3 regions of the Cobetia sp. 29-18-1 genome follow, and region 1 is predicted to be linked to each of the others. Evidence: predicted binding sites of a transcription regulator. Region 1 holds the regulator's gene; each other region holds the start of a gene.
The links. Region 1 encodes PhoB, which activates phosphate uptake and scavenging genes when phosphate is short. Its sites were predicted from a motif close to TGTCATANNNNTGTCANA; they were not measured.
Positions count from the first base shown of each region.

Region 2: QD208_RS16090 (UDP-2,3-diacylglucosamine diphosphatase) is a predicted target of PhoB. The motif match lies at 5,963-5,980, and genes of this name have one in related genera.
Region 3: QD208_RS13900 (glycosyltransferase family 1 protein) is a predicted target of PhoB. The motif match lies at 8,340-8,357, and genes of this name have one in related genera.

Region 1 is NZ_JARWKS010000009.1:13,760-24,257, forward strand. Features, by position in the region: gene yccS (YccS family putative transporter) at 1-2,062, opposite strand, end outside; gene QD208_RS08765 (DUF2780 domain-containing protein) at 2,253-2,669, shown strand; gene QD208_RS08770 (hypothetical protein) at 2,875-3,231, opposite strand; gene QD208_RS08775 (HU family DNA-binding protein) at 3,405-3,680, opposite strand; gene QD208_RS08780 (FAD-dependent oxidoreductase) at 3,931-5,130, opposite strand; gene QD208_RS08785 (chorismate lyase) at 5,470-6,027, shown strand; gene ubiA (4-hydroxybenzoate octaprenyltransferase) at 6,095-6,985, shown strand; gene phoB (phosphate regulon transcriptional regulator PhoB) at 7,209-7,898, shown strand; gene phoR (phosphate regulon sensor histidine kinase PhoR) at 7,906-9,228, shown strand; gene cysZ (sulfate transporter CysZ) at 9,367-10,095, opposite strand; gene phoU (phosphate signaling complex protein PhoU) at 10,292-10,498, opposite strand, start outside.
Region 2 is NZ_JARWKS010000026.1:15,389-25,886, reverse strand. Features, by position in the region: gene QD208_RS16115 (M48 family metallopeptidase) at 1-258, shown strand, start outside; gene QD208_RS16110 (sodium:proton antiporter) at 411-1,682, shown strand; gene QD208_RS16105 (aspartate/glutamate racemase family protein) at 1,782-2,537, opposite strand; gene QD208_RS16100 (NCS1 family nucleobase:cation symporter-1) at 2,918-4,393, shown strand; gene QD208_RS16095 (GGDEF domain-containing protein) at 4,737-5,909, shown strand; gene QD208_RS16090 (UDP-2,3-diacylglucosamine diphosphatase) at 6,088-6,963, shown strand; gene QD208_RS16085 (AEC family transporter) at 6,967-7,896, opposite strand; gene metF (methylenetetrahydrofolate reductase [NAD(P)H]) at 8,294-9,145, shown strand; gene sodC (superoxide dismutase [Cu-Zn] SodC) at 9,305-9,874, shown strand; gene QD208_RS16070 (YheV family putative zinc ribbon protein) at 10,010-10,261, opposite strand; gene prlC (oligopeptidase A) at 10,409-10,498, opposite strand, start outside.
Region 3 is NZ_JARWKS010000018.1:59,927-70,424, reverse strand. Features, by position in the region: gene QD208_RS13935 (GrxA family glutaredoxin) at 128-394, shown strand; gene QD208_RS13930 (monovalent cation:proton antiporter-2 (CPA2) family protein) at 609-2,366, shown strand; gene QD208_RS13925 (DMT family transporter) at 2,511-3,377, opposite strand; gene QD208_RS13920 (DUF1338 family protein) at 3,527-4,309, shown strand; gene nhaD (sodium:proton antiporter NhaD) at 4,781-6,070, opposite strand; gene QD208_RS13910 (acyltransferase) at 6,342-7,244, shown strand; gene QD208_RS13905 (LysM peptidoglycan-binding domain-containing protein) at 7,234-8,187, shown strand; gene QD208_RS13900 (glycosyltransferase family 1 protein) at 8,423-9,580, shown strand; gene QD208_RS13895 (phosphatase PAP2 family protein) at 9,552-10,103, shown strand; gene QD208_RS13890 (alpha-ketoglutarate-dependent dioxygenase AlkB) at 10,189-10,498, shown strand, end outside.

The DNA of each region.
Region 1 (10,498 bases):
ATTGCTCTCCCAACGCCGTCAGCTGCTGACTCAGGCGCTCGCCATGACGCAGCAGCGTCTCGATGCCGCTGCTGGCCGAGGCGGTCGATTCCAGTTCGCCACGATGCGCTGCCAGTGCCGAGAGATAGCCGAGCACGGTGTGCGCGTGGAGCAGGAAGCCGAAGCCCGGCTCGACATCGCGCCGGAAGTGGCCGGGCTCCTTGCGGGCCGTGGCCAGCAGATTGGAGAAGGCCGCGTCGGCGTTGTGGGCATTGCGGCGTGCCAGGCGGTAGGCCAGATCATCACGCTTGCCGTGGCGGTACTGGGACAGCACCTCGCCCAGATAGCGACCGCTGGTCTTGAGGCTGACGCCGGCCTGACGATAGAGCTTGCGACCCTGCCAGTCCGGCAGGATCAACACCACCGAAAGCCCGGCCAGCAGGCCACCGACCAGCGTATCGAACAGCCGCGGCCAGATGAGATCGAAGCCATCGCCGACCTGATTGAAGCACGCCAGCACCATCAGCGTGATGGCGGCGGTGGCCAGGGTATAGCGCGAGCCACGCGTGGCGAAGAACAGCACCCCCGCGACCACGGCGATCCCGGCCTGGATCGTGGGCGCCGGGAACAGACTGATCAGCGCCCAGCCGGCGACCAGACCGATCAGCGTGCCCAGAATCCGCTGCGCCAGCGTACGGCGCGTATCGCCGTAGCTGGGACGGCACACGAACAGCCCGGTCAGCAGAATCCAGTAGCCCTGGGTCGGGTGCACCGCCAGCAGCACGCCATAGCCGGCCACCAGCGTCGCGGTCAGACGCAGCGCATGGCGGAAGATCGGCGAGCGCGGCGTCAGGTGGCTGCGGATACGCTCGAACATGTCGCGCGTGCCGTGGGGCGAGCGGTCCAGCAGGCTGTTGTCGCTTTCATTGCTGACGGCTTCGAGATCATTCAGGCGCGCGATCTGACCTTCGATCAGGCGCAGGTTGCTGGCGAGGGCTTCCAGCGCCTGCATCAGATGATGCCACTCGGGCCGCTGTTGTTGCTTGAGATAGACGAGCGAGGCGTTGAGGTCTTCCAGCGCCTGCTGGCTGTCACTGGCATCGAAGGGCTGGCGCATCAACAGCGCCTTGCCAAGCCCGCGACAGGCGCGCCCCTGCTGCTCCAGCAGGCGCTGACAGCGGAACAGGATGTCGTGATGGAAGAAGGCGTCGGTGAGCTGGCCGTAGGGATAATGGCTGGAGCTGGCGCGCTCGTGGAGGTCCTGGGCGATGAAGTAGAGCCGCAGGTAGCGGTCGAGCTTGGTGGTATCGCGCCGCCCGGCGAGGCGCCGGAAGACCATCTCCTTGGTCTGGTTGAGCGCCACCACCACGCGACCGTTCTGCTCGGCCAGCGCCAGACGCCGGGCAGACTGGTCGACATTGCGTAGCGGCTCGAACAGCTGCGCCTTGAGAATCAGGTAGCGCCCCAGCTCACGGTAGAGCGTCGCCATGCTGTGCTTGAGCGGCTGGCGCGAGAACAGCGCACACCACACGACCGAGAGCAGGCCATACCAGGACGCCCCCACCACCAGCAGCAACGGCTGAACCAGATTGATGCCCAGCCCCGGCTCCCGCAGCCATTCGGGCAGGCTGCGCTCCAGCACCGCGATCTGACCATCTCCATGCTGCTGCTCGAGGCTGATCATGGTGTAGACGGCCAGAATCAACGAGGCGCGCGCGATGGCGCCGTAGCGGGCATCGATGGCGCCCAGCATCGGCATCGCGAAGGTAGCCAGCGCCAGCCCGATCACGAAGGGCAGCGGCATGCCGAACAACAGCTCCACCGAGACGGCGGCGATGCTGAAGCAGGCCAGCGTCATGCCCAGCGCGCGCAGTCGGCCCCGCCAGTGATCATCGGTTTCCGCCAGCCCCGAGGCGATCACGCCCAGAAACAGCGGGATCACCACCGCCATCTCGTCGAGCCAGAACCCCACCGCCATCACGCCACCCAGCGCGATCAACATGCGCAGCGAATAGCTGAAGGCATCCAGCGTCCACAGACGACGCAGGGAGTGCATGAGGGAGTCCAGGAGAGAGCGTGTCATGAAGTGTTCCGTGACCAGGGCGCCGGGCAGCGCATTAGACTTTAGATTTATATCGCTAGCATAACACCCCGTTCTGCCGTGTCCGAGAGCCATGGCGCATGCAAGCGTTGGCGGGCGCGTCGAATGTCGAATCGCCGCGACGTGCCACTCTGAAGACTCCTGACCTCATTGGCTTTCATGGAGAATACCGATGCATCCTCTTATCGAACGCGTCACTGGCTCCCTCGGGCTGTCACCGGAAATCGCCGAGCAGGCGGTCGGCATGGTTCTCAAGTTCGTGCGTGAGCAGGGGCCGGATGGCCCGGCCGCCTCACTGCTGGGCGCCATCCCGGGAGCGGAAGGCCTGATCGGCAGCGCAGGCGAGGAAGCCGCCGAGTCCGGTGGCGGTGGCCTCATGGGCGGCCTGATGGGCGCCGTCAGCGCCTTCACCGGCGGCAGCGGTGGCGGTGCGCTGGAACTGGGCCAGAAGCTGATGGGGCTGGACCTGAACATGGACCAGGCGCGCGGCGTGGCCGATGAGACGCTGAGTTATGCCCGCGAAGAAGCCGGCGATGGCGTGGTCGACCAGGTGCTCGAAGGCATTCCGGGCCTCAAGCAGTTGCTGTGACGCCTCGAGGGCGTTGAGAGGGGCTTCTCCAACAACCCCTCGCAAGTAAAGGCTCGCAAGAAAGGCTCGCAAGAAAGGCTCGCGACAACTGCTCATGACAACTGCTCATGACAACTGCTCATGACAACTGCTCGTGACAAAAGAACGCCCCGCTGATTCTCTCAGCGGGGCGTCTTTCGTTCATGCAGGTACGGCACCGGGTCATTCAGCGAATGCGCTTGAGCAATGACTGCAAGCGGTTGAGCTGGGCCGAATCGCCGACCAGACGCACGCGCTGGTCCATCAGGCCTTGCAGGAAGGCACGCGGCGAGGGCTTGAGCAGAAAGGCCACCGCACTGTCGCTATCGGCGAAGCGCAGCTCAAGCTCGGTATCCACCGGCAGGCCACTGCCCGTGGTGACGCCCGCGTGGGACATGCGGTAGTGACGCGCGATGCTCATGTCTTCGGTCGCGACGCCCCAGTCCAGCGGACGCTTTTCCAGCTCGGCACGAAATTCGGGGTCACGCTTGAAGGCCCGCTTGAGCAGCAGACCCAGCACCCACAGCAATATCTTGAGCTTCATGGTGTCATTCCTTGAATCGCGAAGCGTCGGTCACGCAGGCCATATGAAAATGCCACCGGCCCCGCAGGGCGGAACCGGTGGCATCAGCATGACAGCCGACAGGGCTTTTGATGACGACGATTGAAAGCCATGGCGACAGCCACCCCGGGTCTGCGCTGAAGCACGAGCCGAGGTTACTTGGTCACTGCATCCTTCAACGACTTGCCGGGTTTGAAGGCAACGGTCTTGCTGGCCGGGATGGTCAGCGGCTTGCCTGTCTGAGGGTTCTTGCCGGTACGCGCCGCACGCTGGCGCACGGTGAATGACCCGAAGCCGATCAGTGAGACGTCATTGCCTTTGGCCACGGTATGAGTGATCTCGTCGAGAATCACGTTCAGTACCTGACTGGCCTTGTCCTTGGATAGATCCGCACGCTCGGCGATGGCCGCAGCGAGTTCTGGCTTGCGCATGAAAAGCCCTCCTGGTTTGGCATTCTGCACGGGCGGCCAAGCCGCCGTTTCCATTGTTGTTCTTGCACTTGCTAGCGGTGGCGTATGGCGGCGACGCAATCCGCTCCCGGCAAGCTTTGCCGTATCAAACCTGTCGATGACAGCATTCTGTCAGACTCCGCCCGCTGAGCAGCATGTCTGACGGAGCATTCACTATCGTGCCTGACCGCGCTGGCAGCAAGGGATTTACGACCATCGATCATGGCATCGCCTAGCCTAGCAACGGCGGCGCCTGCCGCGCTAGCTCGACTTTCCTGCGAACGGCGGCGCCTGTCAACGCATATCCAATCAAGCGTTCGTTCATATCCAGTGCACGCGCTTCGAGGTCATCGCCTTCACCGGTGATTTCCCAGCGCGCCACGGCCGAACGCGGCGGATAGGCCACCACCGGCAAGACCGGTGTCTTGACCAGCACCGGCCACGCCTTCCAGTCGAGCACGCTCGGCTCGCCACACAGGTTGGCCGCCAGGGTGCGCGCGGCCATCTGCAGCGGCTGGACATACATGGCATTGACGCCCTCGACACTGGCGCAATCGCCCAGCGCCCAGATATGCGGCTGTGAGGTGGCCAGGTGGCGGTCGACACGGATGCCATCACCGCCGGCGCTCAGACCCGCGGCCTGCGCCAGACGAATGCGCGGCGCCAGCCCGGTGGCCAGCAGAACCACGGAGCCCGTCAGGCGACGACCGCTCTGCAGGCGCACCTCGACCGGCGCGGCCTGGCGTTCGGCCTCCTCGCCTGAGTTTGCGGCGATGGTCTCGACCATCTCGCCCTGGCGACGCGTCACACCGAGCCCATCCAGCGCCGCGCCCAGACGCTGCCCCAGCGCTTGCGGCAGCAGTCCATCCAGCGGAGTTTCCTCTGGCGCGACCAGCGTGACGCGGTGGCCGGCGGCCGTCAGATCATTGGCGTATTCACAGCCGACCAGTCCGGCACCGACAATCACCACGTGCCCGCCTTCCCCACGCTCGCGGGCCTTCGCCAGCGTCGCGCAGAAGGCCGCATAGTCGTCAAGGTCATTGATGCTCTGCACGCGTGAGGCCACTTCTGCGGCGACGGGGAAGGGACGACGCGGCGCGGCGCCGAGTGCCAGCACCAGCTCGTCATAGGCCAGACACTCCTCGCCCAGCCATAGCTGGCGGGCATCACCGTCGATGGCGGTGACGCGTTGATGGATACGCAGCTCGGCATTCAGCTCGTCCACCAGCGCCACCGGCGCCTGACGCGACAGGTCGGTGGCCGACATCTTCTTGGCGAAGGCGGTGGACAGCATGGGCTTGGCGTAATCGTGGCCGCTGTCCTGGCTGATGAGAATCAGCCGGCTGTCCTTGTCACGCGCACGCAGCGCGCGCGCCAGACCAATGCCCGCCATGCCGGTACCAATGATGACAAGGGTGCGAGGGTCGCGCATGGCACCATCTCCTGAGATCGATCCGAGGGAAGCGCTGATGAAAGAGCGCCAGCAGCGTCCGTCATGAACGCCGATGAATGCGCCCAGCATACCAGCCCGCCAGCAGTGCAGGCATGCCTGAGCGGGAGGCCTGGCCGCCCGGCCATGCTAGACTCGCCATTTCGTCATCCTGACAGGGAATTCACCGTGGTCCGATGCCCAGCAGGCGAGCCTCATCGCGCAGCGCTCACGCCACAGACCTCCACCTGTGAGGCGCCTCATTCGTCAACCGAGCCCCTGTGCCAGCCTGCGCCTCGCTGGCCTTTGCCCACGCGCGCCGCACCCGCTGCTTCGGCGGCGGTGCGCCGTCATTGGCAGCCGGCTGCCGCGCTGCAAGGTGTCATGCCGGCCGGCTGGTGGGCGTGGCTCTCCTCGACGGACTCGCTGACCCAGCGTCTTGCCAGCGCCATGCAGCAGCAGGATGAACGCGATGGCCAGCCAATCCAGGGCCTGCGCGTGCGCCTGCTGCTGCAGGACACCGGCCCCGCGCGGCTGGATGAGGCACGCCTGCTGGGCATCGGCCCACGCCGGCATGTCTGGCGGCGCGAAGTGGCGCTCTGTCATGGCGATACGCCATGGGTGATCGCACGCTCGCTGGCGGCGCTGGACCTGGCCCACGGTCATCGCCTCTCGACGCTGGGCGAGCGCTCGCTGGGCCATTGGCTGTTTCGCCAGCCCGACCTGACCCGCAGCGCCATCGATGTCAGCCGCGCCCCGCTGGTGCTTTCGAGCCCCAGGCCGCTGGCCCGCACCACCAGCCTGTGGATGCGCCGCTCGATGTTCTCGCATGGTCGCTTCAAGGTGCTGGTGCAGGAGGGCTTCACGCCGGCCTTCCAGCACGCGCTGCAGCTGGCCTGAGCCTTGCGCCCGACTGGCCTCGTTTCCCTCTCTTCCCTTGCCCACTACCACCCGCCCAGGAGCCCCGATGACCGCGTCATCCACTTCCGCCGCTTCGCGTCCTTCCAGACTGGCCGACTACCTCGCCCTGACACGGCTGGACCGCCCCATCGGCACCTGGCTGCTGATGTGGCCGACCCTGTGGGCACTGTGGCTGGCGGCAGATGGCATTCCCGAGCGCACGACCCTGCTGATCTTCATCGCCGGGGTCTATCTGATGCGCGCCGCCGGCTGCGTCATCAACGACTACGCCGACCGCCATTGGGACAAGCATGTCGAGCGCACGCGTGACCGGCCGCTGACCTCGGGTCGCATTTCGGAGCGCGAGGCGCTGACGCTGTTCGGGGGGCTGGTCGCGGCCGCCTTCGTGCTGGTGTGCTTCACCAACCTGACCACGGTGCTGCTGTCGATCGTCGCCGTACTGCTGGCGGCCAGCTATCCGTTCATGAAGCGCTTCCATCATCTGCCCCAGGTGGTGCTGGGCGCCGCCTTCGGCTGGGCGATTCCGATGGCCTTCGCCGCGACGCTGGAGGAGGTACCGACCTACGGCTGGTGGCTGTTCGCGGCCAACCTGATGTGGACGGTGGCCTACGACACCGCCTACGCGATGGTCGATCGCAATGACGACCTCAAGGTAGGCATCAAGTCCACCGCCGTGCTGTTCGGGCGTGCCGACAAGCTGATGATCGGCCTGTTGCAGCTGGGCATGCTGGTGATGTTGATCGGCATCGGCCTGCACCTGGCGCTGGGCATCTTCTACTGGCTGGGGCTGGCTGCCGCCGCCGTCACCTTCGTCTGGCAGCAACGTCTGATCCGTGAGCGTGAGCGTGCGCCCTGCTTCCAGGCGTTCCTCAACAATCATTGGACGGGGCTGCTGATCTTCGCCGGTATCGCCCTTGCGACCTGGCCGATGAGCTGACTCCTGCATAAACATTAGTATTATTTAAATTAAAGCGACCCCTGCCCTCTGTTGCTTCCCAGCCCACGGATCATGCCTGCCTGCCGCGCCTCCAAGGTGGCTGGCAGGCTTGCGTGCAAGCTGCCATGCTGGCAGTTGTCATCTCGTTGTCATATAAGCGGGTTGTAATCGTCATCGACTTGTCATTCTGGCGCGTGCGCCGACTGCTGCATGGGATCTAGCGATGAGCTCCAAGACCGTACTGATTGTCGACGATGAATCCTCGATTCGCGAGATGATCGCCGTTGCCCTCGAAATGGCGGATTACCGCGTGCTGGAGGCAGACAATGCCCAGGACGCCCACGCCATCGTCGTCGATGAAAAGCCCGATCTGCTGTTGCTGGACTGGATGATGCCGGGCACCAGTGGCCTGGAGCTCGCGCGGCGTCTCAAGCGTGACGAGACCACCTCGGAGCTGCCGATCATCCTGTTGACCGCCAAGGGCGAGGAAGACAACAAGATTCAAGGCCTGGAAGCCGGTGCCGACGACTACATCACCAAGCCCTTCTCGCCGCGCGAGCTGGTCGCCCGTCTCAAGGCCGTGCTGCGTCGCACCACTCCCAAGGGAGTCGAGGAGGCGGTGGAAGTCGAAGGCCTGATGCTCGACCCGGCCAGCCACCGCGTCACCGCCCACGGCAACTCGCTGGATGTCGGCCCGACCGAATATCGCCTGCTGCAGTTCTTCATGACGCATCAGGAGCGTGCCTACACGCGCAGCCAGCTGCTCGATCAGGTATGGGGCGGCAACGTCTATGTCGAGGAGCGCACCGTGGACGTGCACATCCGTCGCCTGCGCAAGGCGCTGGGCACAGGCCATCAGCATCTGATCCAGACCGTCCGCGGCACCGGTTACCGCTTCAGCGCTCAGGCCTGAGGGATTCATGCGCTATTGGACCAACGAGCTATGGCGCCTCGGCTACCTTGCCGGTGGCTTCGGCCTTATCGGTGGCCTGCTGGGCCATCTGGGCTGGGGCCTGGCGCTGGGCCTTTCGCTGTATCTGTTCGTCCATCTCAAGCACTTGAAGAGCCTCTACACCTGGCTGATCACCAATCCCCATGAAGAGCCGCCGCCCGGCGATGGCGTCTGGGGAGACCTGCTCGATCGTCTCTACCGCTACCAGAAGGGCCAGCGTCAGGCTCAGGAGCGACTGCGCAGCATCCTCAACCGTATCCAGGAATCCTCCGAGGCCATGCGCGACGGCCTGGTGATGCTGGACAACCACGGTGACATGGAATGGTGGAACAGCGCTGCCGAGCAGCTGGTCGGTCTCAAGGCCAGCCACGACCGTGGCCAGCACATCACCAATTATCTGCGTGACCCCGTCTTCATCGACTACTTCAATCGGCTGGCCTACCGCGAGCCGCTGACGCTCCAGTCGCCGCTGTCTGACAACCTGACGCTGCAGATCTCCATCACCCTGTTCGGTGACAACGAGCGTCTGGTCATGCTGCGTGACGTCACCCGCCTCTATCGTCTGGAAGAGATGCGCCGCGACTTCGTGGCCAATGTCTCCCATGAGCTGCGCACGCCGCTGACGGTGCTGGCCGGCTATCTCGAGACCTACTCCGATTACGCCGATGACCTGCCACCTCGCTGGCAGCGTGGACTGGGCCAGATGCAGAGCCAGACCGACCGCATGCAGCACCTGGTCGAGGACCTGCTGACCCTGTCACGCCTGGAAACCGACGAACTGTCCGACAACGGTCGCTGCATCGACATGAGCGCCCTGCTCGGCCATATCCGCGACGACGCCGAAGGCCTGTCCCAGGGGCGCCACACCTTCTCCATCGAGGCCGATGCCAGCCTGTCACTGCGCGGTGAGGAGCAGGAACTGCGCAGCGCGATCTCGAATCTGGTCTTCAATGCGGTGCGCTACACCCCCGAAGACTGCCATATCACCCTGCGCTGGAAGGCGGATGACCCGGGCCTGCTGGTCGAGGTGGAAGATGATGGGGATGGCATCGACCCGGTGCACCTGCCGCGCCTGACCGAGCGCTTCTACCGCATCGACAAGGGCCGCAGCACCGCCACGGGAGGCACCGGCCTCGGGCTTGCCATCGTCAAGCATGTGCTGATTCGCCATCAGGGCCATCTGGAGATCGACAGCCACCCCGGCGAGGGTGCGCGCTTCCGCTGTCACTTCCCCGACGAGCGCGCCTGTCAGGCAAGCGCTCCCCAGGCCAGCAGTGCGCTAGCCCAGTGATGGGCTGACTCAGTGATGATCTGACCCGGACGCCAGCCCAACGCAGAACGCCCCGCAGCCACCTCGAAAGGAGGCGACTGCGGGGCGTTTCGTTTGGTCAATCAGACGACGCTGCGGCTATTTCAGCGACAGGCTGTCTCAACGACGCGGTGCCGGCAACTGACGGTAGTGGCTCTGCCACATCAGTACCGCCCCGGCGACGGCGCCCGGGATGAACAGCAGATTGGCCAGCGGCACCAGCGTCATGACGAACACCGCGGCGCCGAAGGTCAGTGAGGGCCACCAGCGCGCCTTGAGGCGCTGCTTCATGTCACCGAAGCTGACCTGATGGTTGTCCATCGGGTAGTCGAGGTACTGGATCGACATGCTCCAGGCCGAGAACAGTCCCCACAACAGCGGCGAGAGCAGGTTCAGGCCCGGGATGAAGCCGATGATGAACAGCGCGATCATGCGCGGGATGAAGTAGCCCAGCTTGGCCATTTCACGTCCCAGCGAATCGACGCCGATCTTCATCAGGCCGCGGTCATCATCGATCAGGGTGCCATCCAGACGATGCTCGACCTTCTCGGCCAGAATGCCGTAGAAGGGCGCGGCGATCAGGTTGGTCACCAGGCTGAAGGTGAAGAACACCACCAGCAACAGACTCACCACCAGCACCGGCCAGATCAACCAGCTGAGCCACTCCAGCCACGCCGGTACCTTGAGCATCCAGTAATCGATCCAGCCACCGAACTGGTTGAACAACACCCACAGCGTGATGCTGTAGAGCACCAGGTTGATCGCCAGCGGTACGAATACGAAGCGGCGCAGCCCGGGGGTATAGACCATGCGGGTCCCGCGGACCAGCGCCGATACGGCATCAATCATGCGACGTCCTCGTCATCTCAAAAGAACCGGCCAGCCAGCGGGCTGGCCGGAGCCACACCCTAGCACTCCCGCCTGCGCGGCGCAGCTGTCGGCCGCCTGACACCGTTCGCGCTCCCACGACGCAATCGCCCCGCGGCCTGCCGGTGGGCAGGTGCGGGGCGAAAGAGGCGCCACAGGGGCAGAGAAGCGCGTCAGCTCACTTCTTGTCCAGGTCCTGCGGCTTCAGGTCATGGGTATCGGTGTGACGCACGTCCACGCCCTTGACCAGGAAGATGACGTACTCGGCCAGGTTGTCGGCGTGGTCACCGATGCGCTCCAGCGCACGCAGAATCCACATCACGTTGAGCACCGGCGTGATCTGGCGCGCGTCTTCCATCATGAAGGTCATCAGCGAGCGCATCGC
Region 2 (10,498 bases), on a different contig from region 1:
CTGCACACCTTCGTGTCGCGGGTGCAGGGCAACAAGCTCAAGGCCAAGAACGAGATCCGTATCTCGTCGCTGTTCCGGCGCCTGCCGGAGCCACTGCTCAACATGATCGTGGTGCATGAGCTGGCGCATCTGCGCGAGAAGGCCCACGACAAGGCGTTCTACCGGCTCTGCTGTCACATGCAGCCGGAGTATCATCAACGTGAGTTCGAGCTGCGTCTCTATCTCTGCCACCGTGAACGCCACGGCGATCTCTGGTAGCCGCCTCCATTCTGGTAGCCACGAGCCGTTCTGGACAGTCACGCTCAGTTCAGACAGCCACGCGGCTGCTCACGCGACAGAAGAACTGGAAAGAATGACAAGGACGTCATGCCATCAGGGGTATCGGCGCCACTGCAAAGGACCGTTTTCGGATGCTCAATCTCGCTGCACTGTTCATCACCATCACTGCCGTGTGCATGTGGTTCAATCATCGCGTCCTGCGCCTGCCGCCGACCATCGGCGTGATGGCCATCGGCCTGGTGCTGTCGCTGGGCGTGATCGGGCTCGATCACTTCGCGGTGACCACCGTCGTGGCCGATACCGCGGAAGACTGGTTGGGCCGAATCAACTTCAACAGCCTGCTGATGGACGGCATGCTGTCCTTCCTGCTGTTCGCCGGCGCGCTGCACGTGGACCTCTCGCGCCTCAAGGCCTACCGGCGCTCCATCGGCCTGCTGGCCACGCTGGGCGTGCTGATCTCGACGCTGGTGATCGGCTCCGCCGCCTGGTGGCTGTTCCAGTGGGCCGGTATCGAGGTGCCCTACCTGTATTGCCTGGTGTTCGGTGCGCTGATCTCGCCCACCGATCCGATCGCCGTGCTCGGCATCATGCGCAGTGCCGGCGCGCCTGCCGACATGGAAATCCGCATCGTCGGCGAATCGTTGTTCAATGATGGCGTGGCGGTGGTGCTGTTCACCGCGCTGCTGAGTGCGGCGTCGGCCGGCAGCGGTGAGGTCGAGCTCGGCCACATGGGGCTCTTGTTCCTCGAGGAAGCGGGTGGCGGCATTCTGCTGGGGCTGGCGCTGGGCGCGCTGGTCTACCAGCTGATGCGCAGCATCGACCAGTATCAGGTCGAGGTGATGCTGAGTCTGGCGCTGGTGCTGGGCGGCTATGCGCTGGCCTCGGCGCTGCATGTCTCCGGCCCCATCGCGATGGTGGTGGCGGGGCTGATCATCGGCAACATGGCGCGTGATGGCGCCATGTCCGACAACACCCGCCGCTATCTGGACGGCTTCTGGGAGCTGGTCGACGAGATTCTCAATGCGGTGCTGTTCGTGCTGATCGGCCTCGAACTGGTACTGATGCCGATCACGCTGACCTCGATCGGCATCGCGCTGGTGCTGGTGGCGGTGATCCTGCTCTCGCGCCTGGCGCTGATCGGTCTTCCGCTGAGCATCTTGCGTCGCTGGTACATCTTCCGCCCCGGCACCACGCGCGTGCTCACTTGGGGCGGCCTGCGCGGTGGTATCTCGGTGGCGCTGGCACTGGCGATTCCCGAAGGCGACTTCCGCGAGCCGCTGGTGGTCACCACCTACATCATCGTGTTGTTCTCGATCCTCGTGCAGGGGTTGAGCATCGGCAAGCTGGTGACGGCGGTGGTCGGCGATCGTAGCCACGCGGGAGAGTCGAACGACAAGCACTGAGTCAAAGTCGGCCAATGCAAACGCCCCTTCACTGGCAGCAGTGAGGGGGCGTTTTCGTTTCGGTCGCGAGGCGCCAGCCAAGGGCAGTTTGCTGGCGGGTCAAAGGGCCGCCAGGCCCCGGGCAAAGACACCGCTGAGGGGTTTCACCTCACCCGCTTGCTTCGCGCGAGCGACAGCGGGCTGGCGCATCAGGGTCAGCAGCAGGTCGCGCCCCGCCAGCAGCGGGTCGACCACCGGCAGGCCGATCTCTGACGCAATGGCATCACGCAGCGGCCCCATCGCAGCGCAGCCCAGCACGATGCTGCCGGCACCGCTGGCTCTGGCGTGTTCACAGCGCTCCAGCAATGGCACGGGGGGAGTGCGCGCCTCGGACAGCGCGAGTACCGGTACGTCACAGGCCAGCAGCGCCTTGCACAGAGGGCGCATCGCATAGCGCTCCAGCAGCTGCTCGGACATCGGCAGCGTGCTGGTCATGCTGGTGACGATGGCAAAGGAGGGAGCCGCCAGTGTGGCCATGTGCATGGCGGCCTGGGCGATGCCGATCACCGGCACGGGGCTCAGTTCGCGTGCGGCCTCGAGGCCGGGGTCACCGAAGCAGGCCAGCAGATAGCCATCGGCGGGCGGGGTCTCCAGCAGGCCCTCACGATCACGGGCGATCAGCGCCAGCAGCGCGACCACCGCCATGGCTTCCTCAATGGCGGTCTCGATGCTGGGAGCGCCATGCTCGGCAGTCAGCACCTCGAGGTGGACGTCCCGGGCGAGCTGCCGTTGCAGCGAGTGCGCCATCTGCTGACTCATCGCCTGGCTGGTGTTGGGATTGATGACCTTGAGACGCAACATGGCGGGCTCTCTCATGATGGGTGGCTCGTGATGGGCTTTCTCGTGCCGGCGCGCGCCGGATGCGGGGCCGTGCGAGCGGAGCACACAAAACACGAGCAGCATCCGTGCCAGTCCGGGGACACCCGCTGGCGCAACGTTCGTTTCATTGTCGGCGCGCTGCTGTGGTGCATATGGCTAATACAGCGGAAGTTGATGGTGCCTGATGTCTCAGGAGTTGCCACGTACATGACGTTGCTGGCAGGGGTGTCACGCAGATCGGGCCTTGGGGAAAACGCTTGGAGATTGAAAATCCGCAACAAGTGTTTCACTGGCACGCTTGTTGATAAGGGGAGGGTATGGCGAGGCATGACGCCTCGTGACTGGCCCATGGCCCACAAGCCCCTCTGGAGACAACAATGACACCCCAGACTCCCCCTGATCTGAGCAACGCGAGCAAGCGGCTCATCAATGAGGACCTCGCCCCCTGCGAGCAGAACTGGAACTGGTACAACATCTTCTCGTTCTGGATGTCCGATGTGCACAGCGTCGGTGGCTACGTCTTTGCCGCCAGTCTGTTCACCCTGGGGCTGGCCAGCTGGCAGATTCTGGTCTCGATGCTGGTCGGCATTCTGGTGGTGCAGGTGTTCGCCAATCTGATCTCGCGGCCCAGCCAGCAGACGGGGGTGCCCTTCCCGGTGGTCTGCCGGCAGTCCTTCGGCATCTATGGTGCCAACATTCCGGCGATCATCCGCGGGCTGATCGCGGTGGTGTGGTACGGCATCCAGACGTATCTGGCGGCGCATGCCTTGATGCTGGTGCTGCTGCGCTACGTGCCGTCGCTGGAAGGGCTGACCGAGACCCAGCTGTTCGGGCTCTCGCAGCTGGGCTGGTACTGCTTCCTGTTCATGTGGGTACTGCAGGCGCTGGTGTTCTGGTGGGGCATGAATGCGGTGCGTCGCTTCATCGATTTCGCCGGGCCAGCCGTCTATGTGGTGATGTTCGCGCTGGCGGGCTGGATCGTCTGGCAGGCCGGCTGGGACAACATCAGCTTCACGCTGGGCAGCAAGACGCTCTCGGGCAGCGACGCCCTGTGGCAGATGGTGATCGCCGCGGCGCTGGTGGCGGGCTACTTCGCGGGGCCGACGCTCAACTTCGGGGACTTCTCGCGCTACTGCGCTACCCCTGGGGATGTGAAGCGCGGCAATTTCTGGGGCCTGCCGGTCAACTTCCTGCTGTTTGCCGTCATCACCGTGGTGGTGGTGTCCGGCACGCAGCCCATCTTCGGCGAGATGCTGCATGACCCGATGGAGACCGTCGCCCGCATCGACAATGGCGTCGCGGCAGCGCTGGGCATCCTGACCCTGGTGCTGGCGACCATCGGCATCAACATCGTGGCCAACTTCGTGTCACCGGCGTTCGACTTCTCCAATGTGGCACCGTCCCGCATCAGCTGGCGCATGGGCGGCATGCTCGCCGCCGTCGGCTCCATCTTCATCACGCCGTGGAATCTGTTCAACAACCCGGAGATCATCCAGTACACCGTGGGCATCCTCGCCGCAGCCATCGGCCCGGTGTATGGCGTGATCCTGTTTGACCACTATCTGGTCAACAAGGGCGGCATCAACACCAAGGCGCTGTTCACCGACAGCGCGGAAGGCGAGTACTTCTTCGAGAAGGGCGTCAACGTCGCGGCGGTCAAGGCGCTGCTGGTCTCCTCGGCGGTGACGCTGATCATCAGCTTCCTGCCGCTGGGCGACATCACCCACTTCACGCTGTTCATCGGCGGGCTGATGGCGACAGGGCTTTATGGCGTCTTCTCGGGGTACTGGCTGGGAGATGCCGCCTCTGCACGCATCTATGTGCCGGCCGGGGTACGCCAGAAGATGTCATGACGCTCAGGCCATGACCTGGCCGTGACCTGGCCGTGACCTGGCCGTGACCTGGCCGTGACCTGGCATTGCCTTGGCTTTACCTTCAGCGCCCTGCTGTCGCCACCGAGATGGATGACGACAGCAGGGCGCTTTCGTTCGTGTTGCCGGCACATTCGTGTTGCCGGCACATTCGTGTTGCGACGCGTCTTTGCCCTTGCTTCGCCTGCCCGGCCTGATGACACAGCACATTGTTCTATCAGGCAGTCGGTAATCTTGCGTTTACTGATCAACTCTTTATTCCAGTGAGGTGTGCTCTGCGCGCGGTGTAACATTGGTTGATGCTACCGAGTGTCGAGGATGGAACATGCTGCTTCATGAACATCTGATATTGCCGGGCAGGGACGGTTCGGATATCGAAGCGCAGCACTATCGCACGCGAATCAACAATACCTTCATCATGTTCGCCATGGCGTGCTTCGCCTGCTTCCTGCTGTTTGACTATTTCCAGGTGCCGTCTGCCTGGCAGGCGTTGTGGGTGGGGCGGCTGATCATCTTCCTCTGCTGCCTGCTGTGCATCCTCCAGCTGCGCCGCGGCGGCGTGCATTCGGACAAGATCCTGCTGGCCGGGGCGATACCCGCCAACCTGTTCTTCTGCTTCGGTGCCGCGCTGATTCCGGATGCACTGACGCTGACGCTGTGGAACCTGAGTTTCTCGACCTGCATGCTGATCGCCATGCCCGCCTGGCTGGTGTGGGGCTGGCGCTACCAGCTGGCCAGCAGCCTGCCGCTGATACTGTGTTATGTGCCCATCTATGTGTGGCTGAGTCCCTTGTCGTTGACGACATTGGCCGGCGCTGGCGGTGCCTACATCCTGGGGACCCTCTTCATCGCGCCGGCACTGGCGCATGCCCGAGCCTCGACCTTCCATCGCACCATCCGGCTGCAGCGCACGCTGGAGGCGCGCAATCTCGAATTGCACGACATGAATCAGCGGTTGCTCACTCAGCAGAACGAGCTGGAATACCGCGCCAATCATGATCTGCTGACGGGGCTGCCCAATCGCCGTTTCGGCTTTGATTTTCTCGAGCGGATGCTGGCCGAGAGCACGAGCACCCGGCAATGCATGTCGATCCTGTTCGTGGATGTCGATCGCCTGAAGCACGTCAACGACAGCTTCGGGCACGCCGAGGGGGATCGCCTGATCCAGCTGGTGGCCCGGAGTGTCGCCCAGGCGGCCGGTGAAGATGGTCTGGCATGCCGCCTGGGCGGCGATGAATTCCTGGTCGTGATGCCCGGAGCCTGTGATATGGCCAGCCAGCAGGCGACGACCCAGCTGATGCGCCATCTTCAGGAGCAACGCCTGGAGCAGCAAATTCCCTTCCCGGTCGAGGTCAGTATCGGGCGCGTCACCCACGACCCGGTATTGCAGGGCGATGTGGATGTCGATGACCTGATCCATATCGCGGATGACCGCATGTATCGTCAGAAGCGCGCTCGGCGGCGGGCCATGGCGGGCGCCAACGACCCCCAGGCGTGAGAAAGCCCGCGATCTTCCCCTCATTCATGCTGCAAGTGATTGATGGCAATGGCTGTCATCGCTTTTTCATGTCGCTGTTACGGGTATGTCATCGCTTCCCCTCAGTCTTGCTGGGCAACGACAGGGGCCATCTGGGCCTCGCCTGTCGATTCCGCCTGGCAACCCAGAGGTGACTGACATGACCGCTCCGCAATCGGCTCCCCGTGATGAAATGCCGCCTGCTCCCGACGCTCTCGGTCAGGTTCGCACGCTGTTCATCTCCGATGTGCACCTGGGAACCTCGGACTGCCAGGCGGCGCTGCTTGCGAAGCTGCTGCGTCGCGTGCGCCCTGAACGCCTGTATCTGGTCGGCGATATCGTCGACCTGCTGGCGATGCGCAAGCGTGCGGTGCTCGACAAGGACCAGCAGGCGCTGGTGGCGCGGGTGCTGCGTCTGGCGCGCAGTGGCTGTGAGGTCATCTACATTCCCGGCAATCATGATGCCGCCTTCCGTCGCCTGTGTGGCCTGAAACTGCACAACGTGAGCATCGAGCGGCGCGCGATCCATACCACCGGCAGCGGTCGTCGCCTGCTGGTCTCCCACGGCGATGAATTCGACACCCATGTGCGTATCGCGCCGTGGCTGCTCAAGCTGGGCGATGGCATGCACGGCTTCATCCTGTCGCTCAATCGCTGGTGCAACCGCGCGCGTGGCATGTTCGGGCTGCCGTACTGGTCGCTGGCCAGCGCGCTCAAGCGTCGTAGCGGCACCGCCCAGCGCTATGTGGCCCAGTTCGAGGAAGCCGCCATGCGCCAGGCGCGTCTCGAAGGGCTGGATGGCTATGTCGGGGGGCATATCCACCAGGCGGGCTTCCGGGTCGAGGAAGGCGTGCTCTACTGCAACGACGGCGACTGGGTCGAGCACTGCACCGCGCTGGCGGAAGATGCCGAAGGCGCGCTGCACCTGATTGACTGGCAGGGTCAGATCCTCGAGACGGCGCCGCGCCATCTGATGCCGCGTCAGGCGCCGGCCGCGACGCCCGACGCCGTCACGCCCGAGATGGCGGGCGCCTGAGCCTCACCCCAGGCCGCTGATCGCCAGCATCCATGACAAATACAGCGGGATGATCAGCGGCGCCGCCAGGGTGGTCAGCATCACCGCGATCGCGCCCTTGGCCGGCTGGATATTCAGCTCGATGGCCAGCACGACCACATTGGCGGCCATCGGCACCACGCCCAGCAGCAGCAACACCTGCGCCAGCACCGGGTCGAGGGCGAACAGGCTGCCCAGCAGCATCACGCTGCCCAGACTCAGCAGCGGCCACATCACGAAGCGCAGACCGGTCGCGGCCAGAATGAAGCGCGGGTCGATCTCGCGCAGGCTGACCCCGCCCAGCGTCATGCCGATGATCATCATGCCCAGCACCGTGTAGCTGTACTTGAAGTAGTCGAGTCCCTCCATCACCGCCCCCGGTACCTCGAGCCCCAGCGTCCCCACCAGCAGGGCGGCCAGAAAGGCGTAGATCAGCGGCAGACGCACGATCTTGACCAGGCTCTGGCGCATCGAGAACTGCCCGCGCGCACTGACGTAGAAGCCCAGCGTGAACTCATACAGCGTGATGCCGAGCAGGCAGAACAGGTACTGGGTCACGCCTTCCGGCGGCAGCAACAGCATCGCGACCGGCAGGCCGAAGTAGCCGGTATTGCCAGTGCCGGAGGAGAAGGCGAGCAGGGCGGCTTCCTGCGGCGGGAAGAACTTCGCGGCCAGCGGGCGCACCAGCAGGCAGATGCTGCTGGCCAGCGAGAACAGTCCCAGCGTCAGGCCCAGATCACTCAGCGATGGCTCGCCGAGCACCAGCCCGCGGAAGAAGGTCAGCGGCGCGATCACATAGATCAGTAAGGTGGCGATGGGGCGCGGGTCGATCGCCAGGCGGCGTGCACAGAGGGCGCCGAGGGCGACGAAGGTGATCAGCATCCAGAGCGGTTGCTGCAGATCGATGTGGTCCATCACGGTTCCTTGTGAAGCATCATTGTCCTTTTGGCTCATCATGCCGTGTGGCCCCTGTCAGCGTCATCCCATGAATGTCGCGCATTGCGTCTTTCCTTGATCCGGCTGCGCATCGCGTGGTTGCGCGGCTGGTGAGGGGCAGGACTGAGGGACAGGACTAAGGGGCAGGACGCCACTGTCAGCAATGGTTATAAACACGCATTTTCTTATATGAATGGTATTGAAGTTGAGGCGAAAACCTTTCATTGGCCGGGGTCGGCGGCGGCGGTCAGAATGCTCGATATGCAGTACAGGGGCGGTGGCGTGACGCGCCGGACGTGTATTGCTGCACGCGCACCGCGAAGTGTGCGGCGATAACGACATCAATGCCGGACACGACGACCACGAGGGCCGCCCCATGAGTGCAATCGAACATCCGTCAGGGATCAGCTTCGAATTCTTCCCGCCGAATACCGAGGCCGGACGTGAAAAGCTCAAGGGGGTTCGCGATCAGCTGGCGGCGCTGGAGCCGGAATTCTTCTCCGTCACCTATGGCGCGGGTGGCTCCACGCGTGAGCGCACCTTCAACACCGTGCAGTCGGTCAGCGCCAGCGGCATCTGCACCGCGCCGCACCTGTCGTGTGTCGGCAGCGACCGCGGTGAGCTGCGTGAGATCCTGGCGCAATATCGTGAGCAGGGCGTCAAGCGACTGGTGGCGTTGCGCGGGGACCTGCCCTCCGGGATGGGCTCGCGCAGCGAGCTGCGTTACGCCAATGAGCTGGTCGAGTTCGTGCGCGAGGAGACTGGCGATCACTTCGAGATCGCGGTGGCAGCCTATCCGGAGTGCCATCCGCAGGCCGACAACTACCACAGCGATCTCGAGAACTTCGCGCGCAAGATGCAGGCCGGCGCCGATATCGCCATCACCCAGTACTTCTTCAATGCCGATGCCTACTTCCACTTCGTGGAGCGCGCGCGTGCCGCCGGTATTCAGCAGCCGATCATCCCGGGGATCATGCCGATCACCAACTACACCCGGCTGGCGCGTTTCTCCGATTCCTGCGGGGCGGACATCCCGCGCTGGCTTCGCCGGCAGCTCGAGAGCTATGGCGATGACAGCGAGAGCCTCCAGGCCTTCGGCACCGAGGTGATCTCGCGCATGAGTCAGCGTCTGCTGGATGGCGGCGCGCCGGGCCTGCACTTCTATACCCTCAATCAGGCCGAGCCGTGTCTCAAGGTGCTGGAAAATCTGGGTATCTCTTCTCGTTGAGTCACGCGCGCCGGGTGTGCGCGACAAGTAATTGGAAGAGCGGCATTGAATGTGACGTCGCTCGCCCTGAGGTCTGACGGGTAGCCGCTTGTGACAGCGGCCCGCAAGCCACTCAAGGCGTCGGCAGTGACGCCGGCCTCAGTGATGGAGAGATTGCTCATGAATCACGAGACACAGCACACGGCATCCTTTACGACCTCGTCCAGAAAGCCCCTCAAGACCGCCGCGACGCTGGCGCTCGGCGCCTGGTTGTTCGGCGGCGTCGCCCAGGCCGCCACCGAGGTGGAAATGCATCGCGTCAGCAGTGATGGCGTCGGTGAGTCCGTCGGCAGTGTCATGGCCGAGGATACCGATGATGGTCTGCTGCTGACGCCGAAGATCGAGGGGCTCGAGAGCGGCATCCACGGCTTCCACCTGCATGCCAATGCCAGCTGCGAACCGGCCGAGAAGGATGGCGAGACCGTCGCCGCCGCCGCGGCAGGTAGCCACTTCGATCCAGAAGAGACCGGTACCCACCAGGGCCCCTACGGTGATGGCCACCTCGGTGACCTTCCGGCATTGAGCGTCGATGCCGATGGCAAGATCTCGCTGCCGGTGCTGGCACCGCGCCTCAATGAAAGTGATCTCAGCGGCCATGCGCTGATGATCCACTCCGGCGGTGACAACTACACCGATACGCCCAAGCTGGGCGGTGGCGGCTCGCGCGTCGCCTGCGGTGTAGTTGACTGATGTGTGGTCGACTGAACGATGGTCGACAGATCTGCGGTCGACTGGTCTGTGGTCAATTGAGCCACCTGCCGAGATGACATGAAAAAGCCCCGCCAATTGGCGGGGCTTTTTCATGTCGCAGCGCTACAGCAGATGTCAGTGCAGCTTGCCGGGGTCCAGAATGCGCACCGGCTGAACCTCATCGCTCGCCGGCGTCTCGCGGGGGTCGCTCACGCGCGTGGAAATCTCGGCGAGGGTCGGCGGTTCCTCGATGGCTTGCTGTTCGAAGAAGTCGCAGGACACGCAGTCACGGTAGCGGGTCTCGTTCTGCTCCCAGGTACGCAGGCGGTCCATTGCTCCGCAGCGCGGGCAGACGGCACCGGCGATGAAGCGCTTGATGGTAGACATGGTGCCTCCAGTCAGGGTCAGGGTAGGTCTGGCAATCCCGCCTCGGGCGGATGATGCGCCATATGATACGCCCCCGACCGGTAAAGGTCAGGGGCGCATGGTCAGCAGCTCGTGGTCAGGCTTGCGCCATCCCGAGACAGGGCGAGATCAGGCCGCCTGGGCACCGATGCCGGAGTGACGCAGCAGGGCATCGACCTGCGGGTCACGGCCACGGAAGGCGCGGAACAGCTCGGCAGC
Region 3 (10,498 bases), on a different contig from region 1:
CAATTGGCAAACCCGGGCAGGCTCAAGCACAATGGCGGTCATCCATTACTCACCGGCAGTGCCGGCGCCATTTTCTCGGCCCACCCAGTACGGGCTGAACGAGAGTCACGAACCTTAGGAGAGTCTCATGCTTGCAGTCATTTTCGGTCGTCCGGGTTGCCCTTTCTGTGTCCGCGCCAAGGACCTCGCGGAAGAGCTCACCGCCAAGCGCGATGATTTCGACTTCCGCTACATCGACATCCATGCCGAAGGCATCAGCAAGGCCGACATGGAAAAGACCATCGGCAAGCCGGTCGAGACCGTGCCGCAGATCTTCGTCGATCAGACCCACATCGGTGGCTTCACCGAGTTCAACCAGTACGTGCAGGACGAAGCTCTGATGCCGCAGGCCTGATCGCCGCCATCAGCCGCTTCACTGCTGAAGCCCTCGCCATTGGCGGGGGCTTTTTTGTGCCTGCGTCACCGCCTCCCGCCCCTGGTCACGACGCTTACTCGCACCACAACGCTGTGCACAGGGTCGCGTCTTGCGCACCTTGCCGCTTGCGACAAAAGGAGGGGCCAGCGACAATCGCTGCCTTCTCCGCCCGTGTATGTACAAGGACACGCACATGAACATGTTGATGGAAGGCGCCGTGCTGCTGGGGTGCGCGGTGGTTGCCGTGCCACTTTTCCAGCGTCTGGGCCTCGGCTCCATCCTGGGCTATCTGGCCATCGGGGTACTGCTGGGTCCGTCGTTGATCGGCTTCATCTCGGAGCCTGGCGAAGTGCTGCACTTCGCCGAATTCGGGGTCGTCATGCTGCTGTTCATGATCGGTCTGGAACTGGAGCCCAAGCGTCTGTGGGACATGCGCCTCAAGCTTGCGGGCCTGGGCAGCGCCCAGATGCTGCTGTGCGGCGCCCTGCTCACCCCTGTCGGCCTGTGGCTGGGGCTGGAATTGCCCGCCGCCGTGTTGCTGGGCCTGATTCTGGCGCTGTCCTCGACCGCCTTCGCGCTGCAGGTATTGAGCGAGAATCAGCAGCTGGCGACGCCGCACGGCCAGTCGACCTTCGCCATCCTGTTGTTCCAGGACCTGGCGGTGATCCCGCTGCTGGCCCTGATGCCGCTGTTCGCTGACAACTTCGATGCCTCCACCGGCACCAACTGGATCGGCATCGCCAAGGGCATCGGCATGATCGCGGCGGTCATCATCGTCGGCCGCCTTGTCGTACCGCGCCTGCTCAAGATGGTCGCGCGCAGCGAGATCCACGAGATCTTCACCGCCGCGGCCTTGTTCGTGGTGATCAGCACGGCGCTGCTGATGGAATGGGTGGGCCTGTCCATGGCCCTGGGCGCCTTCCTGGCCGGGGTGCTGCTGGCCGATACCGTCTACCGTCACGAGCTGGAAGCCAACATCGAGCCCTTCAAGGGGCTGCTGCTGGGGCTGTTCTTCATGGCCGTGGGCATGTCGGTCGACGTGTCGCTGGTGATGGAGCGTCCGCTGACCGTCCTGGCGCTGACGCTGGCGCTGATGTTCGGCAAGGTCATCGTCATCACGCTGGTCGGACGCGTCGCACGCCTCAAGATGGCCGAGGCCCTGCCGCTGGCGGCGGTCCTGTCACAGGGTGGTGAGTTCGACTTCGTGCTGCTGACCGCCGGCATGGCCGCCGGCATCTTCGATCAGACCCTCACCAGCCTGGTGATCAGTGCGGTGACCCTGTCGATGGCTGCCACGCCCTTCCTCTATCGCTATGCCCACCACCTCGGCGCCACCAGCGAAGCCAAGCGTCCCTATGATGAGGACTTCGGTGAGGAGACGCCGCAGGTGGTGATCGCCGGCTTTGGCCGCTTCGGCCAGATCAGCGCGCGCATGCTCAAGAGCCAGGGCATCAACTTCACCGCGCTTGACCCCAATATCACCCAGGTCGAGTTCGTGCGTCAGTTCGGGTCGCGTATCTTCTACGCCGATGCCAGCCGCGCCGAATTGCTGCGGGCAGCGGGTGCCGAGCAGGCCAGGATCATGCTGGTGGCGGTCGATGATGCCGAGACCTCGACAGGCATCGTACGCATGGTGCGCCATCAATTCCCGCACCTGAAGCTGTTCGTGCGTGCCCGTAACCGCCACCACGCCTGGGAGCTGATGGAACTGGGCGTGGAGCACGTGATTCGTGACACCTATGCCAGCAGCCTGGAGATGGGCGGAGAACTGCTGGTGGCGATGGGCTACCCCAGTGCTCGCGCGGCGGAAGTGGCGCGCGCGTTCCGGGAAATGGATGACAACATGCTCAAGCAGAACTACGAGCACCGTCACGACCAGAAAGCACTCGTCAACAGCGAGCAGGCCGCCATGGTCGAGCTCAAGCGTCTGTTCCAGAACAATCAGGACTGACGTCGCACGGCTCGCCAGAGCGCTCAGTCGCGCCTGAAAAGACACAAGGGCCGCCCCGGCAGGGGCGGCCCTTGTCGTTGGGGCACTCGGCAACACCTTGCGTGCAGACCCGATTCCTCGAAAGGCGAGCGGCCCGAGTCCTGCTCAGCCCTGCGACAGGCGGCGGGACGTCAGGCGCGCCCGCCACTGCGGGCCGAACAGATAGGCACACAGCCCGATCACGATCAGCAAGGCCCCGGCGAGCACGCGGCTGGAGATCAGCTCATCATTGAGCACCGCGCCCAGGCTCATGGCGAAGATGGGGGTGATCAAGGTCGCCAGCGCCACCGTGCTAGCCGACAGGCGTGACAGCACGAAGTAGTAGCACAGGTAGCCGATCAGCGAGCCGAAGATGCCAAGGTAGAGGATGGCCGCCATCGGGCGCCCCTCCGGCAGGGCCTGCGGCACGCCATCGACGATCAGCGCACACACCAGATAGAGCGGCAGCGAGACCAGCAGCGCACCCTCCGTCTGCACCAGCGGATGCAGCCCTGCCCGCTCGCGCTGCACCAGTACCCCCGAGGCCGCGAAGCAATTGACGGCCAGCAGCATGGTCAGGACTCCCTTCCAGCTGCCCGGCGGCAACGCCAGGGAATCCGAGACCGCGACGGCCAGTCCACTCAATGCCAACGCAAACCCCATCCACTGCAACTTGTCAAGTGGAGCACTTTTCAACCACCAGCGTGCATAAAGCCCTGATAGCAAAGGTGCCAGTCCAAACAGTAACGACATGATACCGCTTGGTAACCAGGCCGCAGAGAGGTAGGCGAAGTACATGCCACCCCAGATACCCAGAGCAGCTGCCGAGTAGCTGCGCAATGCCCCACGCGAAAGGTCCATTTTCAGCCCCATCATGCGTAACAATGGGTAACCGAGGCATGCAGCAATTAACATTCTGCCCATCGCCGACCAGGCAGGCAGCCAGCCCGAGGCGCTCCACGAGATGGCCAGCGGTGTCGTCGACCACACCATGAGAACCACGCAATACGCCACCAGCACTGGCATTTTTACTCTCCGATCAAGAAACGCGAAAAAACGGATAATGGCGTTGAATACCCCTTTGCACGACTACCTATAATCGCTCCAGCACTGAGGTCATAGGGGCCGTCCAAGGAGGCATCATGCAACGCAAGGAATTCCAACAGCAGCTATGGCTGGACTTCGTCCATCGCCATCCCGACATCGGGGCGCTGGATATCTGGCCAGACAGCATCAACCCTGAATATCTGATGTTCCTGACGCTGAATCAGGGGCCTTTCAGAAGCGAGAAACTGTTACCCAGCCTGTATCACCAGGGCTATCGCCGCGTGAAACAGTACGCCATGGCCGACCGCGGCCTGCTGGTCGATCTGCTGCTTCCCCCGGATGGTGGCGCTGCCGTCATGCTGGCGGAACTGCAGGCCAACAGCCTGCCGCCGATGCACCGCGACCTGCTCAAGCGCCTGATCAGTCAGAGTCATCGTGATGACTGCAAGGGACAGAACCTGCTCGCGCCCTGCCGTCCGTGGGACATGCCGGACTGGCCGACCTTCGAGCGCCTGCTCGAGGCCAACCCGCTGGCTGCCTGGCTCTCCGTGATGGGGCCGCGCCTGCACCATGTCGGCTTCAATGCCGAAGAGCTTGGCGAAACGCTGGAAGCGGTCTGCGAGGGCATGCTGGCCTACGGCATGGCACCGCAGACCGGGCGCCATCATGCGGTACTGCCCATCAATCCCAAGCTGCAGTATCACTACTACCCGGCCCACGCCCAGCGCATGGTGTTCGCGGACGGTGACGAGCATATGGTGGTGCTGGGCGGCATCGCCCTGCTGGCGACGGCACCGGTGACGACTCAACAAGAAGGAAAACAGCGTCCCGCAGAACAACTGCTGCCGGAACATACGCTGTGCCAGCTCAGCGCGTAATGGCCTCTTGGCAGCACTGCGCAATGAGATGAGTCGCATTCAGCCCCCTACGCATGCGTAGGGGGCTCTTGTGCTCAGAGGGTGACATGCCCTTTCATGCCATACCCTTTACGCCCCTCTTGCCATCACCCTTCATGGCATCACCTCATGATGTCATCACTGCACGACTCGCCGCTTCCCCCGCCGCTTTCCCCCGCCATGCCTGAGTCTTGTGTCTGAGCCTCTAAACCTAACGTCGCAGACAGGTTATCAACAGAAGCTGTGGAAAAAGCTGTGAAGAATCTCTGTACATCTAGGTATCGCCATCGAGATCAGGCGAGCGCAGACAGATTGATCAAAAAATGATCAGCCGACCGCAAACAGCGCCAATTCCCCTTCCGACCACGCATCAGGCAGTGCATCTGACGGCCGCTGTGGCAGCGACTGCGGCAGCGGCTGTGGCCGTAGTGAACACCCCCATCAACTTCCACATCAGCCCAGAGACGAGAGCGCCAATGTCACTGGCGTATTCGTGATCTGCCCGCCCAGCCAGTATGCCCCCAGATAGCCCACGCTGTAGGCCAGCAACAACGCCGGGAAGAAGCGCAGATAACTCATGAAGCTCACCTCGCGCACCTTGGAAAGCGCGATCACCCCGGCGGCGGAGCCAATCACCAGCAGCGAGCCACCCACGCCTGCGGCATAGGTCAGCGCCAGCCACTCCGCATCGTTCATGCTGACATCCGCCTTGAGCACTGCGGCGGTCAGCGGCACGTTGTCCACCAGCGCCGAGAGCAGCCCGACCAGATAATTGGCCTGCATCGCCGGCATCAGGGCATAGAGCTGTGCCAGGCCTTCCAGCAGACGAGCTTCCTTGAGCGCCCCGACCATCAGCAGGATGCCGAGGAAGAATAGCAACGTATCGAATTCGATAATACGAATGTAATCAAGTATGCGGCGCTCTTCGCTGTCGCTGCGCCGTTCGGCGACATGCCCGAGCAGGAACATCAACGACATCCCGAACAGGAAGGTCAGCAGCGGCGGCACGCCAAACAGCACGTTGAGCCCGAGGGTCGATAGGATGGTGGCCAGAAACAGCCAGGCGACCAGACGATCAAGACGCCGGGTCTCGCGCGGCTCGCGCACCAGGTTCACCTCGCCTCCCAGCCCGGGCAGCAGTAGCGTCGCCAACAGCATCACGCTGAGGAAGGACGGCAGCGCCAGCAGCATCAGTTCACTGATGCGCACCTTGCCCGCCAGGAAGATCATCAGCGTGGTCACATCCCCGGTGATCAGCGCCACGCCGCCGGAATTGACAGCGAATACCGCCAGCACCGCAAAGCGCAGCGTCTTCTTCGGCGCCAGGCCCAGCGACAGCACCAGGGTCAGCGATACCAGCGTCGCGGTGATGTTGTCGGCCAGCGATGAAAAGGCGAAGGCAAAGAGCCCCGTCAGATACAGCAGGCCGCGCTCCCCGATGCGTTTCGGCAGCAGACGGTAGATCAGATTGGCAATCAGCCCCTTGGCATTGAGAAAGGCCACGAAGGTCATCGCCGCCATCAGAAACAGCCACAAGGTGGCGATCTCGAGCAGGTTCTCGTTCAAGGCCTCGGGGACATCATCCACCGCCAGGGCCGCGGGGCCGAAGATGAACAGCAGCAACCAGCTGAAGGTGCCCAGCAACAAGGTCGTCTTGGCCTTGTTGAGATGGATCACATCCTCGATGGCAATCAACACGAAGGCGGCCAGCGCCAGCCCGATCAACAGTCCCTGCAACCACATGCCACTCTCACTCCCTGAGATATCGCCGCGCAGCGGCGGCGATGATTGACGGTGCCCGGCGTGACTTCAACGTGAACCCTGCCACGACCTTTCCCTTGCACCGACCCGTCACATGACCGGCGATGCATCTCACCACAGCTGCGTGCGCCCCGCCATTCGACCTGAGGGGCGTTCGCTTCGTGCAACGCAGGGTTGCCATCCCCCACGCAAGCGGGGTGGGCATCCACTCCTGGGTGAATTACGATGGCGCCACCTGATGAAGGAGTCATGCATGTCGAGTATCAGAGGTGTCATCAGCCTTGTCTTTCTGATCATCAATACCCTGTGCTGGGCGCTGCCACTGTATCTGCTGGCCGCACTCAAGCTGATCACGCCATCGCGCCGCCTGCAGTTGCACATGCTGGAGGGGCTCAACCGCCTCGCCATGGGCTGGATCGGCACCAACAACCTGTGGATTCGCCATGTGCTGCGCCCGCGCTGGGACATCCACGTACCGCAGTCGCTGCGTGATGGGTCTGCCCGGCGCCGCTGGTGGCTGGTGATCGCCAATCATCGCAGCTGGACTGACATCTTCGTTCTCCAGTACGCCCTGCACCTTCGCACGCCGATGCCCAAGTTCTTCCTCAAGCAGGAGCTCATCTGGGTGCCGGTGATCGGCCTTGCCTGGTGGGCACTGGAGTTCCCGTTCATGCGCCGTTACAGCCAGCAGAAACTGGCCAGCAATCCGCGGCTCGCCGAGCGTGATCGTGAAGCGACGCGACGCATGTGCGAGCGCTCGCGACAGGCGCCGATGGCGATCTTCAACTTCGTGGAAGGCACTCGCTTCACGCCCGCCAAGCACAACCAGCAGCAGAGCCCTTTCCAGCATCTGCTCAAGCCGCGTGCCGGCGGCAGTGCCCAGGTGATCAACACGCTTGGCGATCGACTTTCCGGTATTCTGGATGCCACCCTCGATTACCGGCATGCCGATGCCAGTTTCTGGCAGTTCCTGTGCGGTCACGGGGGCGACATCACGCTCGTCATCACTCAGCGGCCGCTGGAGCCCTGGATGCTCGACGGCAACTATCATGCGGACGCCGCCTATCGCGAGCGCTTCCAGCAATGGCTCAATCAGGTCTGGAAGGACAAGGATGCCCGACTGTCACGTGCAGGGAATGACATTGATGAACACTGAATACGGCCTGAATGCCGCGGGCTTCACGGCACGAGCGCAGGCCGAACCTGACGTGAACCGTCCACTTCTGCAGCGTGTTGGCCTCGCGCTGCGCTGGCTGGCGCTGATCTGTCTCGGCCTGTGGCTGAGCGGCTGCGCGACCGGCAGCTACTCCGGCTCGCCGGCCGGCCAGTGGGTCACCATCCAGAAGGGCGATACCCTGGGGCAGATCGCACGCGATGCCGACATTCCCCTGCTGCGCCTCACGCGCTTCAATCCGGGGGTCAAGATTCGTGACCTCAAGGTCGGTCAGCGCATCCTAGTGCCCACCGCGCGTGAGCGAGCACCCTCCGGCGGCCCGTATCGCTATCAGCTGCGCCCCGGCGATACCTACTCCAAGGTCGGACGCTATTTCGGTGCCAGCCCGCAGCGCATTCAGGCCGCCAACCCCGGCAAGGACCCCAATGATCTCGATGTCGGCATGCTGATCTCGGTGCCGCTCAACGGTGGCCCGAGCCGCAGCGCCCCGGCCGCGCGCGCCAGCGGTGGCAGCCTGGTCGCTCGCCCGGACCCCGGCCCGCTGCAGAAGCCGGGTCAGTCATGGCGCTGGCCTGCCGCCGGCAGCGTGACGCGTGAATTCGGCACCAACGGCAATGGCCAGCTGGCGCCCATGCAGATTCGTACCGCCGCCAGCGGCATCGCCAGTGCACCGGCGCGGGGCGAAGTGCGCTTCGCCGACTCCATGCGCCAACTGGGCAACGTGGTCATCCTGCATCACTCCGGCAACCTGCAGAGCGTGCTGGCCCAGTGCGGCGAGATTCTGGTCAAGGTGGGTCAGCAGGTCACTCCGGGCACGCCGCTTTGTCGCGTCGCACGCGGCAACAACGGTCAGCATGAATTGCTGTTCGACGTGCGCCACGGCGGCAAGCCGATCGACCCGCGCGAGATTCTCGAGAAGCGCTGAACCAGCATTGCTTCACGGCACCAGCCGACATGGCACCACCTCCAATCCCCGCCAGATGACGACAGCGCCGGTGCCACGCCGGTGACTGTCGTCCTTGCTTGACGATTCATGAGACAACCCTCATACCTCTGAGTTGTGAGGGGTTGAGGGTGTGTCATCGCTTCGTCACCTGCTTGTTATGCCGCCGTCACTCCCTCTCTCGATAATGACCACAATAGTCATCTAGGGAGACGTCATGGAGCGCATTGCCTTCGTCAGTGAAACCTGGCATCCGGAGATCAATGGCGTGGCTCATACCTTGAGTCATCTGTGCGATCAACTCATCGCACGCGGCTGTGAGCTCCAACTCATTCGTCCCGCCACCCGAGATGGCAGCCTGGAACCGCGTGTCCAGCAGGAGCTTCAGGTACGCGGCTTCCGCCTGCCCGGATATGACACCGTGCAGGTAGGCGTGCCGGCACCGCAGCGCCTGATGCGCATGTGGCGCGAGCATCGCCCCTCCGTCGTCTACATCGCCACCGAAGGCCCGCTGGGCATCAGCGCACTGATGGTCGCCCGCCGTCTGGGCCTGCCGGTGGTCGCGGGCTTTCATACCAATTTCGATCAATACAGCACCCACTACCGGCTCAAGGCGCTACGCCCGCTGGTGCGGCGCGGCCTGCGCCGCTTCCACAACGCCGCCAACATGACGCTGGTACCGACACGCACCCAGGCAGACAGCCTGATGCAGCAAGGCTTCGAGCATGTTCAGGTGGTGGGACGCGGCCTGGATTGCGAGCGCTTCTCGCCCAGTCATCGCAGCGAAGCATTGCGCAAGTCATGGGGCGTCAGCTCACAGCAACCCGTCGCGCTGCACGTCGGGCGCCTGGCCGCCGAGAAGAACATCGAGCTGCTGATCCGCACCTACGAGGCCATGCTGGCCGTGCAACCGGACCTCGCCCTGGTGCTGGTGGGAGACGGCCCGCTGCGCGAACGCCTGGAACAGCGCCTGCCCGAGGCGATCTTCGCCGGCTTCCAGACCGGCGAGGCACTGGCCGCCCATTACGCCAGTGCCGACCTGTTCGTCTTCCCGTCACTGTCGGAGACCTTCGGCAATGTGGTTCTGGAAGCCATGGCCAGCGGACTGGCCGTGATCGCCTTCGATTACGCGGCGGCCGCCGAGGTGATCCGCGACGATCACCAGGGCTTGCTGGCGCCCTGCAGCCAGCCGGAACGCTTCATCGAACAGGCGGTGGAGGCCTGCCAGCGGCCGGCCCGCATCGCCAGACTGGGACGTGCCGCCCGCGTGCGCGTCGAACCATTGGGCTGGAGCCGCATCGCCGAGGGCTTTCTGACCTGCCTGCGTCACGCCGAGGAGAAGCCCGATGCACGATCGCAGCCTTCCCGTCTTTGAGCGACTGGACCTTCTGGAGTGGCGCCTGTGCCGCCAGGTCGCACGCCTGGCGCTGTTCCGGCCGATACTCACCCTGTTTCGTATCGTCTCGCGCCTGGGCGACTGGCCAGTATGGGCGCTGCTGACGCTGAGCCTGCCGCTGCACCATGCCATGGGCGGCTGGCTGTTTCTGGAATTCGGCCTGGCGGCCGGCGCCGGGGCCCTGCTCTACCGCGCGCTCAAGACACGGCTATGTCGGGAGCGCCCGTTCATCACCTTCAATACCATCAACTGCACCATGCCACCGCTGGACCGCTACAGCTTCCCCAGCGGCCATACCCTGCATGCTGCCCTCTTCGCCAGCCTGACCGCTCAGCAGCTGCCGGAGCTTGCCATCCTCGTCACGCCGCTGGCGCTGCTGATTGCGCTTTCCCGGGTAATCCTCGGCCTGCATTACGTCAGTGATGTGCTGGCCGGCGCGCTGCTGGGTCTGGGCCTTGCCGAGGTGGCCATCCTGACCTTCGAGGCGCTGCTGACGACCTGACGCTCACGAGGCATGCGTCAGCCCGGGGTCGGCGCGAATCGAGAGCCACTTGCCCAACCTGACGCGGCTCTGGCACTCTCGCCGCATGACGACTCCTTCTGCTGGCGATGATCTCTTCGCCGCCCTCACGACCTCTGATTCGACGTCCGCGGCTGATGGAGCTGCGCGCCAGACGGCGGCGGATGGCTCGGCCCTGGCAGCTCGCCCGCGCGAGCTGCCCGAGGGCTGGCTTACCCTCGCGCACGGCTGGTACCGCCACCCCCTGCATCCGCTGTATCTCAAGCCGCGCGCCCTGACGCCATTGCAGGCCGATCAGGCCCTCGTCACGCTGGAGGGCGATCTCGACTGGCAGCGCCCCAGCCTAAGCGTGCATGGCAAGACGCACCCGATCCCAC